3 regions of the Actinosynnema sp. NPDC050436 genome follow, and region 1 is predicted to be linked to each of the others. Evidence: riboswitches for the same ligand, from Rfam matches in the RefSeq annotation. Region 1 holds a riboswitch; each other region holds the start of a gene.
The links. A riboswitch is a leader RNA that binds a small molecule or an ion and turns the genes downstream of it on or off. The one in region 1 is predicted to bind cobalamin.
Positions count from the first base shown of each region.

Region 2: another riboswitch for cobalamin. It lies ahead of AB0I60_RS36460 (putative cobaltochelatase); the one in region 1 lies ahead of AB0I60_RS02485 (ribonucleoside-diphosphate reductase subunit alpha).
Region 3: another riboswitch for cobalamin. It lies ahead of AB0I60_RS13700 (CbtB-domain containing protein); the one in region 1 lies ahead of AB0I60_RS02485 (ribonucleoside-diphosphate reductase subunit alpha).

Region 1 covers NZ_JBFAJV010000001.1:599,861-603,128, reverse strand. Annotated here, with positions in the region: gene AB0I60_RS02485 (ribonucleoside-diphosphate reductase subunit alpha) at 1-1,806, opposite strand, end outside; cobalamin riboswitch at 1,923-2,139, opposite strand; gene AB0I60_RS02480 (metal-dependent transcriptional regulator) at 2,847-3,268, opposite strand, start outside.
Region 2 covers NZ_JBFAJV010000028.1:21,219-24,486, reverse strand. Annotated here, with positions in the region: gene AB0I60_RS36460 (putative cobaltochelatase) at 1-1,721, opposite strand, end outside; cobalamin riboswitch at 1,758-1,885, opposite strand; gene AB0I60_RS36455 (cytochrome P450) at 2,131-3,268, opposite strand, start outside.
Region 3 covers NZ_JBFAJV010000004.1:281,447-284,714, reverse strand. Annotated here, with positions in the region: gene AB0I60_RS13710 (HAD family phosphatase) at 1-633, shown strand, start outside; gene AB0I60_RS13705 (CbtA family protein) at 696-1,451, opposite strand; gene AB0I60_RS13700 (CbtB-domain containing protein) at 1,460-1,645, opposite strand; cobalamin riboswitch at 1,676-1,866, opposite strand; gene AB0I60_RS13695 ((2Fe-2S)-binding protein) at 1,928-2,608, opposite strand; gene AB0I60_RS13690 (GNAT family N-acetyltransferase) at 2,654-3,268, opposite strand, start outside.

The sequences.
Region 1 (3,268 bases):
GGTGCGCACGGTGCGTTCCAACCGGGCGTGGTCCAGGCCCCGCGCGGTGACGTGGTTGGCCAGGTTGACCGAGCCGAGGTTGCACACCGCGACCTCGTCGGCGCTGGTGTTCAGGGTGATCTCGGTGCACAGGTTGGACGAGTGCACGACGCCGGCGTGCTGCTGCGGCGAGCGCAGGTTGCACGGGTCCTTGAAGGTGATCCACGGGTGGCCGGTCTCGAACAGCACGGTCAGCATCCGCCGCCACAGGTCGACCGCCCGGACCCGCTTGAACACCCGGATCTCGCCCCGGTCCGCCGCCTGCTCGTAAGCGCGGTAGCGGGCGGCGAAGTCCAGGCCGTAGGAGTCGTGCAGGTCGGGCGTCTCGTCCGGGGAGAACAGGGTCCACTCGGCGTCCGCCTCGACCCGGCGCAGGAACTCGTCGGGCACCCAGTTGGCGGTGTTCATGTCGTGCGTGCGCCGCCGGTCGTCGCCGGTGTTCTTGCGAAGGTCCAGGAACTCCTCGACGTCGACGTGCCACGTCTCCAGGTACGCGCACGCCGCGCCCTTGCGCTTGCCGCCCTGGTTGACCGCGACCGCCGTGTCGTTGGCGATCTTCAGGAACGGCACGACGCCCTGCGACTGGCCGTTGGTGCCCTTGATGTGCGCGCCCATGCCGCGCACCGGGGTCCAGTCGTTGCCCAGCCCGCCGGAGAACTTGGCCAGCAGCGCATTGTTCTGGTAGCCCTGGAAGATGCTCGCCAGGTCGTCGTCAACCGTGGTCAAGAAGCACGACGAGAGCTGCGCCCGGGTCGTGCCCGAGTTGAACAGGGTCGGCGTGGAGCACATGAAGTCGAACGACGACAGCAGCTCGTAGAACTCGATCGCGCGCGCTTCCCGGTCGTCCTCGCGCAGCGCCAACCCCATGGCCACGCGCATGAAGAACGCCTGCGGCAGCTCGTAGCGGACGCCGTGGTCGTGCAGGAAGTAGCGGTCGTAGAGGGTCTGCATCCCCAGGAAGTCGAACTTGGCGTCGCGGTCGGCGTGGATCGCCGCCGCCAGCCGGGGCACGTCGAAGGACGCCAGCTCGGGGTCCAGCCGGTCCAGCTCGATGCCCAGCCGCACGTACTCCGGGAAGTAGTCCACATAGGACATCTGCTCGCCGGTGGCCTCGACCGGGCGGCCCGCGACCCTGGTCAGCACCTCGCGGCGGAGCTGGTCGAGCAGCAGCCGGGCGGCCACGAACGAGTAGTTCGGCTCGGTCTCCACCAGCGTGCGGGCCGACATCACCAGCGCGACGGCCAGTTCGTCCACGGAGATGCCGTTGTAGAGGTTGCGGCGCACCTCGGCGAGCACCGGTTCGGCCGAGACGTCGTCCAACCCTTCGCACGCCTCGCCGACCACGGCCGCGATCCGGTCCCAGTCCACCGGGCGCAGCTGCCCGTCGGGCCCCTTGACCTGGAACTCGGGCATGACCGGGACGACGGCGCGAGCCTTCGCGTGCTCCTCGCGGTAGAGCACGTACGCGCGGGCGACCTTGTGGTGCCCGCCGCGCATCAGGACCAGTTCCACCTGGTCCTGGATCTGCTCGATGTGCAGGGCGGTGTCCGGGCGCGCGTGCTTGAGCAGCGCGGCCTGCACCTGGGCCGTCAACTCCGCCACGAGCGGGTGCAGGTGCGACGCCGCCGCCGCGACGTCACCCTCCACGGCCAGGAACGCCTTGGTCATCGCCACCTGGATCTTGCCGGCGTCGAACGCCGAGACGTCGCCGCCGCGGCGGATCACCCGCACCTGCGCGACATCGGTAGCCGTGGTTGTGGTCGACACAGCCCTCTCCTCGTGAACCTCGACGGCCCGGAGCACGCGGCAACCACACAGAAGGCGCACGTCGGCGCACCATCCGCGTCGGCCCGCCCACGAGGCCCCGGGACACGCGCGCACCGGCCGGTGCGCGCATCGCTGGCAGGTCTTCGGACTCGCGGACACCCGGCTGTCCAGCCGAACCTACTGGCCGTCGCTTCCCGGGAGCGGTGCTCCCAGTGCTGTGTGACGGCGGTCGTTTCCACTCACCGCTGCGGGGCAGTCCCGGATTCGCACCGGGTTCCCTCTTGCCTCCTCGGCCCTCGGGCGGGCGTCGGAACCATCGACGGGCGGAACACTACATGTTGTAGAGCGGAGTGCAACACGGCCCCACATGGGCGTGTCGCAACCTGACACAGTCGAGTGATGTGCATCTCCTGCCGGGCGGTCCCGGCCACTCGGAGCCCAAGCCCGGTCGAGCAGGTGCACCCGCAGGGGCGCGTCGCCGTCGGTGGTGCACGACCTCGCCACCGACCGCCCCCGGGCTCGTGGGGACCACAGACCGGCTCATTCGGGTGGGTGCACAGCTCCAGGCCCGGTCGACGCCCGCGACGAAGCTGCCGAGCAGCGCCCGCGCGAGCCCGCGACCCCGGTGTCCCGCCATGAGCTCCACGACCTCCAGGACTGGTGGGCGCAGCCGGTGGTGGGCGGCGGAGTTGACCACGCCGAACACGTTGGCGCAGCACGGGGTGGCCGGTGGTTCCGCGGGCTCGGGCCGGCGGTGGACAACACCCGCCACCGACTCGCCGGCACGCCGCGCACCCGGCGTCGCCAAGTGTTCGGCGAAGGCGGCCCTGAACCGCGCCAACCGCTCCTCGGGGTCGAACCAGGGCACTTCGGTGAAGCACTCCCGGTACGGCGAGCCGGAGAGTCCCGCCAACGCGGTCGCGGCCACCTCACCGGTCACGTGGCTCCCGGTCGTCACAGAGCACCCTGCCGACTCCGGACGGGAACTCCTCGCACCGCGGTTCGTTCCCGAGGCGAGCTGCGCTCGGCGAGGGCGGTTGTCAGAGCGGGGAGACCCACACCGCGCCGGCCGCCGCGCGGCCCAGCTCCGCCCGGTGACCGGTCGAGACCACGAGCACCGCGACGTCCTCGGCGTAGGGCGCGGGCTCCAGCACCCGCAGCTCCGCGTCCAGGACCACCTCGTGGTCGGCGAAGTGCTTCAACAGATCGGGATCGCTGTCGGAGATGCGGGCGACCCGCACCGAAGAGCCCGCCGGCACGTCGGGCAGCGGCACGGCACGCGGGCGGTGGACCAGGCCGTCCACGGTCGGGATCGGGTCGCCGTGGGGGTCGCGGGTCGGGTTGCCCAGGACTGCGGCCATGCGCTCGACCAGCCGATCGGACACGGCGTGTTCGAGCACCTCGGCCTCGTCGTGCACCTCGTCCCAGCGGTAGCCCAGGGTCTCGACCAGGAACGTCTCGA
Region 2 (3,268 bases), on a different contig from region 1:
ACCCGTTCGGACTCCAGCACCCGGCGGGCGCGCAGCAGGCCGTCGGCGAGCGGGGTGCGCCCGCCGGTGCGCAACTGCCGGAGCCGGGCCGCCGCCGCGTCCACCGAGGTGGTCGGAGGCAGGGCGGTCTCCGCGCCGGCGCCCCGGAAGGTGATCACGCCGACCTTGTCCCGGCGCTGGTAGGCGTCGCGCAGCAGGGAGATCACCGCGCCGCTGACCGCCGACATGCGCTGCCGCGCGGCCATCGAGCCGGAGGCGTCGACCACGAACAGCACCAGGTTGCCCTCCTTGCCCTCCCGGACCGCTCGTCGCAGGTCGGTGCCGCGCAGCACCAGGCCGGGCCCGCTGCGGCCCCGGGCGGCCTGGAACGGGGCCGCCGCGCCGAGCGTGCCCACCAGGTGCAGCCCCGATCCGTCCACAGTGGACGCCCGGACCACCCGCCCGGTCCGGGCGCGGGCGCGGGAGCGCCTGCCGGGCGCACCCTCGCCGACGCCGGGCACCTGGAGCAGCCGGGCCTTGAACGACGGCGCGGGCGTGTGCGGGCGGTCGCCGGACGAGCCGCCCGGCCGCTGCGGCGGACCGTCCGGAGTGGACTCGGCGGGCGGTTCGGCGGTGTCCGGCGGCAGCCCGCCGTCCGGGCCGTCCGGGTCGTCGTCCGGGTCATCCGGGCTGTCGGGGTCGTCCGGGCTGTCGTCGGGGTCGTCGGCGGCGTGCTCGGCGCCCTGCCGCATCGCGTCTTCGAGCTGCTGCTCCTCCAGGCCGGGCTCGTCGAACGGGTCGCGGCGCTTGCGGTGCGGCAGCGCCAGCCGGACGGCGGCCTCCACGTCCTGCTCCGCGACCTCGGCCACCCCGCGCCACGCGGCGTGCGCGACGGCCGTCCGGGCGACCACCAGGTCCGCGCGCATCCCGTCGACCTCGAACGCGGCGCAGATGCCGGCGATCCGGCGCACCTCGGCGTCGGGCAGCACGACGGCGGGCAGCCGGTCGCGGGCCGCCACGATCCGGTCGGCCAGCGCGGCGTCCTCGTCGGCCCAGCGTGCCGCGAAGCCGCCGGGGTCCGCCTCGTAGGCCAGCCGGCGGCGGATCACCTCGGTCCGGGTGGCCACGTCCCGCGCCGCCCGCACGGACACCGTGAGGCCGAAGCGGTCCAGCAACTGGGGCCGCAGCTCGCCCTCCTCCGGGTTCATGGTCCCGACCAGGAGGAACGACGCGGCGTGCGACACGGACACGCCTTCGCGCTCGACGTGCGCGCGGCCCATCGCGGCGGCGTCGAGCAGCAGGTCCACCAGGTGGTCGTGCAGGAGGTTGACCTCGTCCACGTAGAGCACGCCCCGGTGCGCGGCGGCCAGCAGGCCGGGCTGGTAGGCCCGCACGCCCTCGGTCAGCGCGCGCTCCAGGTCCAGCGAGCCGATCAGCCGGTCCTCGGTCGCGCCGACCGGCAGCTCCACCAGGCGCGCGGTGCGGCGTTCGGCCGGACCGCCGTCGTGCGGGCCGTCCGGGCAGTCGGCGACCGCCGCCGGGTCGCAGCCGAAGCGGCAGGCCGCGACGACGTCCAGGGCGGGCAGCAGCGCGGCCAAGGCGCGGACCACGGTCGACTTCGCGGTCCCCTTCTCACCTCGGACGAGCACGCCGCCGATACCGGGGTGCACGGCGTTGAGCAGCAGCGCCGTGCGGAGGTCGTCGTGGCCGACGACGGCGGAAAAGGGGAAACGCGCGCCCATGCGGCGGTGTCCTTCCTCGGGTGTCCACGCCCGTGTCCGGTCTCGTGAGATCGGGGCCGAGTTCCTGACTCCCGGATCCACGCGCCCGGTCACAGTGGCGGGACCGCGCCGGATTCGCACCGGCTTCCTCGCGCACCCCTACAGCCCCGGCATCGTCGCACTTCGGCCGACCGGCTCCAAGCCCCCGGCGGGCTCCGGCCGGGCGAGCGCCGTCACACCCGATCGGACCTGGTCGGACGGCGGACCCGCGCTCCGGGGCGGTGCACGGGACCCGGTCGACCGGCCCTCGCCGGGGACCTGACCTGCGCAGTCGCGTCCCCGGACCGGTCACGGACCCGGCGCGACCACTACGGGTTCCCGGGGCGCGGGCACCGGGGAACCGGGCCGCCGAGGGCCCCGGCGGACGTGATCACCCTCTCGTCGGCGAGCCCACGAGCCCCGCGCCCGGAGCGGCCACCCGGCCGGCACCGCCCAGCTCGACCCGCACGCTGAGCGGCGCGCGGAACGACAGCAGCCCCAGCATCGGCGGCGGCTCGGCGGAGGCCAGGCGCAGGTCCGGGAAGCGCTCGCGGGTCTCCCGCAGCACCACCTCCGCCTCCAGCCTGGCCAGCCCCGCGCCCAGGCAGAAGTGCCGGCCGTACCCGAAGGCGAGGTGCTTGCGCGCGTTCGGCCGGGCCGGGCACAGCCGCTCCGGCTCGGCGAACACCTCCGGGTCCGAGCCGCTGCCCGCGAGCATCAGCAGCAACTGCGCGCCCGCCGGGACGTCCACGCCGGAGATCGTCACCGGCTCGGCCGCGACCCGCCGCCACGTGCTGACCGGCGGGTCGCGGCGCAGCACCTCCTCCACCACCCACCCCGCCGTCCCCGGCTCGGCCAGCCGCGACCACAGGCCGTCCTGCCGCAGCACCGCGTCGAACAGCGCGCCGAGGAGCTGGGTGGTGGTCTCCTGGCCGGCGATCAGCAGGAAGTAGCACAGGCCGGCGGCCTCCCGGACCGGCACGTCCCGCAGCGCGCCGAACAGGTCGTCGCCCCGGGCCGCCCGGAGGCGCCCGGTCAGCCACCGGTGGAACTCGGCGGTCGGCCCGGCCAGCTCGTGCTGGCGCTCCGGCGACGGGGTGCCCCAGAACAGCTCCAGCGACGCCGTGCTCCACCGCTTCAGCAGCCCGACGTCCACCCCGTCGATCCCCATCACCTCCAGCAGCACGACCGCCGGCAGGTCGCGGGCCAGCGCGGCGTGCAGGTCGGCGACCGGGCCCGTCAGCCGGTCGAGCCGTTCCCGGGCCAGTTCGGCGATCCGGGGCCCCATCGCGCGCACCCGGTCCGGGGTGAGGAACCGGGCGACGAGCCGGCGCAGCCCGGCGTGGGTGCCGGTGCCGTTGTTGGCCAGCGTCGGCGGCAGCGAGAAGCCCGCGCGGGCCAGCACCCGCAGCACCGGGCGCGGCACGGCGGTGACGGCGGTGAGCGCGTTGTCCGGGTGGAAGCGCTTCGGGTCGGCCAGCACCGCCCGCACGTCGTCGTACCGGCTGACCAGCCACAACCCGGTGGCC
Region 3 (3,268 bases), on a different contig from region 1:
ATGGACGGCACGCTGCTGGACTCGGAGAAGCTGTGGGACGTCCCGCTGTACGAGTTCGCGGAGAAGATGGGCGGCACGCTGTCGTTGGAGACCCGGCAGGCCATGGTCGGGTCCAACGTGCCGACGACGATGGCACTGCTGTTCGCCGAGGTCGGCCTGACGCCCACCGAGGAGGAGACGGCCGACGGCGCGGCCTGGATCATGCGGCGCACCGAAGAGGTGTTCCGGGCCGGCCTGCCGTGGCGCCCGGGGGCGCGGGAGGCGCTGCGCGCGGTGCGGGAGACCGGCGTGCCGATGGCACTGGTGACCTCGACCGAACGCGCGCTGACGGAGGTCGCGCTGGACACCATCGGCCGGGACCTGTTCGACGTGACGGTGTGCGGTGACGAGGTGGAGGGCCGCAACAAGCCCCTCCCGGACCCGTACCTCAAAGCCGCGACCCTGCTCGGCGTGGACGCGGCGGCGTGCGTGGCGGTCGAGGACTCGCCGACCGGCGTGAGGTCGGCGGTGGCGGCGGGGTGCACGGTGCTGGTCGTGCCGTGCGACGTCCCGGTGCCGCCAGGGGAGCGCCGGGTCTTCCGCGACTCGCTGGTCGGGGTCGACCTGGCCGTCCTCGGCGCCCTCCGCGCCTGATCGGGCCGGGCTCGATCGAGCCGTGCCCGGTCCGGTGGGAGCCGGACCGGGCACGGGCGCGATCAGGCGACGGCCGCCGTCCGGGCCTTCCTGCCGCCGCGCCGGACCGCCGGGTCGACCAGCAGGCCGAACACGACGCCGAGGCCCAGCCACAGGGTGGCCGTCTCGGCGAGCGACGCGAGGCGGAACTCCCACAGCACGTCGCTCGGCATGTCGGCGGGCACCGCGTCCGGCGGTGCGGGGAAGACCAGCAGGACGACCGCGACCGCGACCACCACGGCCACCCCGACCACCGTGGACCGGACCGGGCCGCTCAGGTGCCCCAGCCGGGACGCCAGGAAGCTCGCGCCGAACACCACCAGCAGACCGGCCGCGACGACCCCGAGGTAGAGCACCGTCCGGTAGTCGACCGTCTCCGGGTCGCCCACCGCCGGCGGGTTGGCCGGGTACTTGACGGCCGGCAGCAGCGCCGCCGCCCCGAACACCGCCGCCGAGAGCGTCACGCTCCGGGTGAACGGCGGCCGGCCCGCGAACCAGCGCCGCGACCCGGCGTAGGCGGTGGCGAACAGCGCGCCGACCGCCAACCCGACGATCACCGCCGCGAGCACGCCGCCCAGCATCTGGGTGCCCCGGCCGAACATCTCGCCGTGGTCGTGCCCGCCAGGCTCCACCGGTTCGGTGGCGGCGCGGGCCTCCTCGACGGCCAGCGCGGCCCGGATCGGCACCTCGACCACGACGAGGCCGACCAGGCCCGCCAGCAGCCCGGCGACGCCACCCGCACCGACGCCGCGCAGCAGCACGTTCTTGTAGGTGTCCACGGTCGGCCCTAGTGGCACGGGACGCCGAGCGCGTGGCGCCCGTCGTGGAAGAACTCGTGCAGCGACTCGGCGGCGTGACCGAGCGCGATGCCGTTCTCCTGGAGGACCAGCCAGGTCACCATCAGCGCGACCAGGGCGACGGCGTAGGCCCACTTGGGGATGGGGATGGACAGGGAGTGCGCGGGGCTCGTCAAGACGGCCTCCTCCATACCTCGTGGAAGGTCAACAACAACTCGCGCCGCAGCCGGTCTCCTGACTCCCGGATCGACACCGTCCCCGCGTCTTCCCAGCCGCACCGTGCGACCAGTGACGTTCTCGGCGGGTTGGCTCCCCGGTCACAGTGGCGAGGACCGCGCCGGATTCCCACCGGCTTCCCGTCCACTGCGGCTGTGGAACCGTAGATGTCCGGCGCGTCCGGGCACAACCGACCAGACGAGTTGTCGTACTCCGCGCAGACGGTCCGCGAGGTCGTCCCATCAGGTCTGGCGGGGCGGGAGCGGGCAGTCGCCACAGGTCCCGCCGCCGTCGAGGCGGTAGTACAGGCAGCAGCTCCGCCGCCGGAAGGCGACCTCGCCGGGGAACGGCACGAAGTCGCCGGAGCCCCGCAGCCCGGGTGCGTCCAGCAGGCGTTCGCCCAGCACCACGCACTCCTCGGTGGACGCGGTGCCGCTGTGGCCCACCGTCCGCAGCGCCCCGGCGATGGACGACGCCGCGTTGCCCCACAGCAGCCCGCGCGCCACCGGCACCACGTCCCGGATCGCCGCCACCACCGGCTCCAACGACTCGGAGATCGACACCCCCGCGACGGGTTCGCCGATCCGAACCCGCATCCCGTCCGCCCCGAAGCGCCACCACACGTTCCCGGGCCGGATGTCGGGCACGACCCCGCCCACGGCGTGCGCGGCGACCGTCGGGCACAGCAGCCGCGCGGAGTACCCGAGGAAGAACAAGGACGCCGCGACCCGCGCCTCCCCGGTCCGGTACCGCTCACCGATGGCCGACAGCGCGTCCGGCAGCGCCCGCCCGTCGACCAGTTCGGCACCCGACCGCCAGCCGGCACCGTCGGCGGCGGTCGGGCGACCGACGTCCAGCGCGAAGAACGGGCTGATACCTCGGACGCGCCGCAGGGTGGAGAGCACCGGTTCGTAGTCGGACACGCGATCAGTCTGCCCGGCCGCCGGCCCGCTACGGGAGGTAGCCCGTTACGGGATGTAGAAGGTCGTGATGTCGCTCGTGACCGGTGGGAAGAGGGTGTGCATGAGGTCCGCGTTCGGCCCCGGGTAGACGTCGGCGAAGCGGGCGGTCAGCCCGCGCAGGCCGAGCGGGCCGAACAGCAGCGACTCCAGCAGGTCCGGCGCCACCCCGGCCCCGCCCGCCGCATACGGCGCCTGCATCACCCCTCCGGCCACGACCGGCCCCACCTCGCCGGCCCGGTACGGCAGGCGCACGTGCCGGCGGTAGAAGGACACGACGGCCTCGCCCTCCGCGTCCGCGAACGCCGAGGCGGCCAGCCGCCTGCCGAACACCGGCCGCAGGCGGTCCAGCAGCGCGACCGGGTCGGCCACCCGCACGTAGTACGAGCCCGCGTCCTCCGGCACCGGCCCCAGGAGCGGTTCGAGCGCCTGGCCCGCGACCGTCCCCGGCCGCTCGTTCGCCGACGTCGCCTTGGTGTGCGCGACCAGCGCGTGCACGGCGGCGGCGTCCACCGCAGCCACCTCGCACAACCGCACGCCCTCCTCCGGCGGCGTCGAGCGGCCGGTCCCGACCGGCACCCCGTCCCGCTCCACCAGCCACTGGTGGCTGCCGCCGCGCTCGAC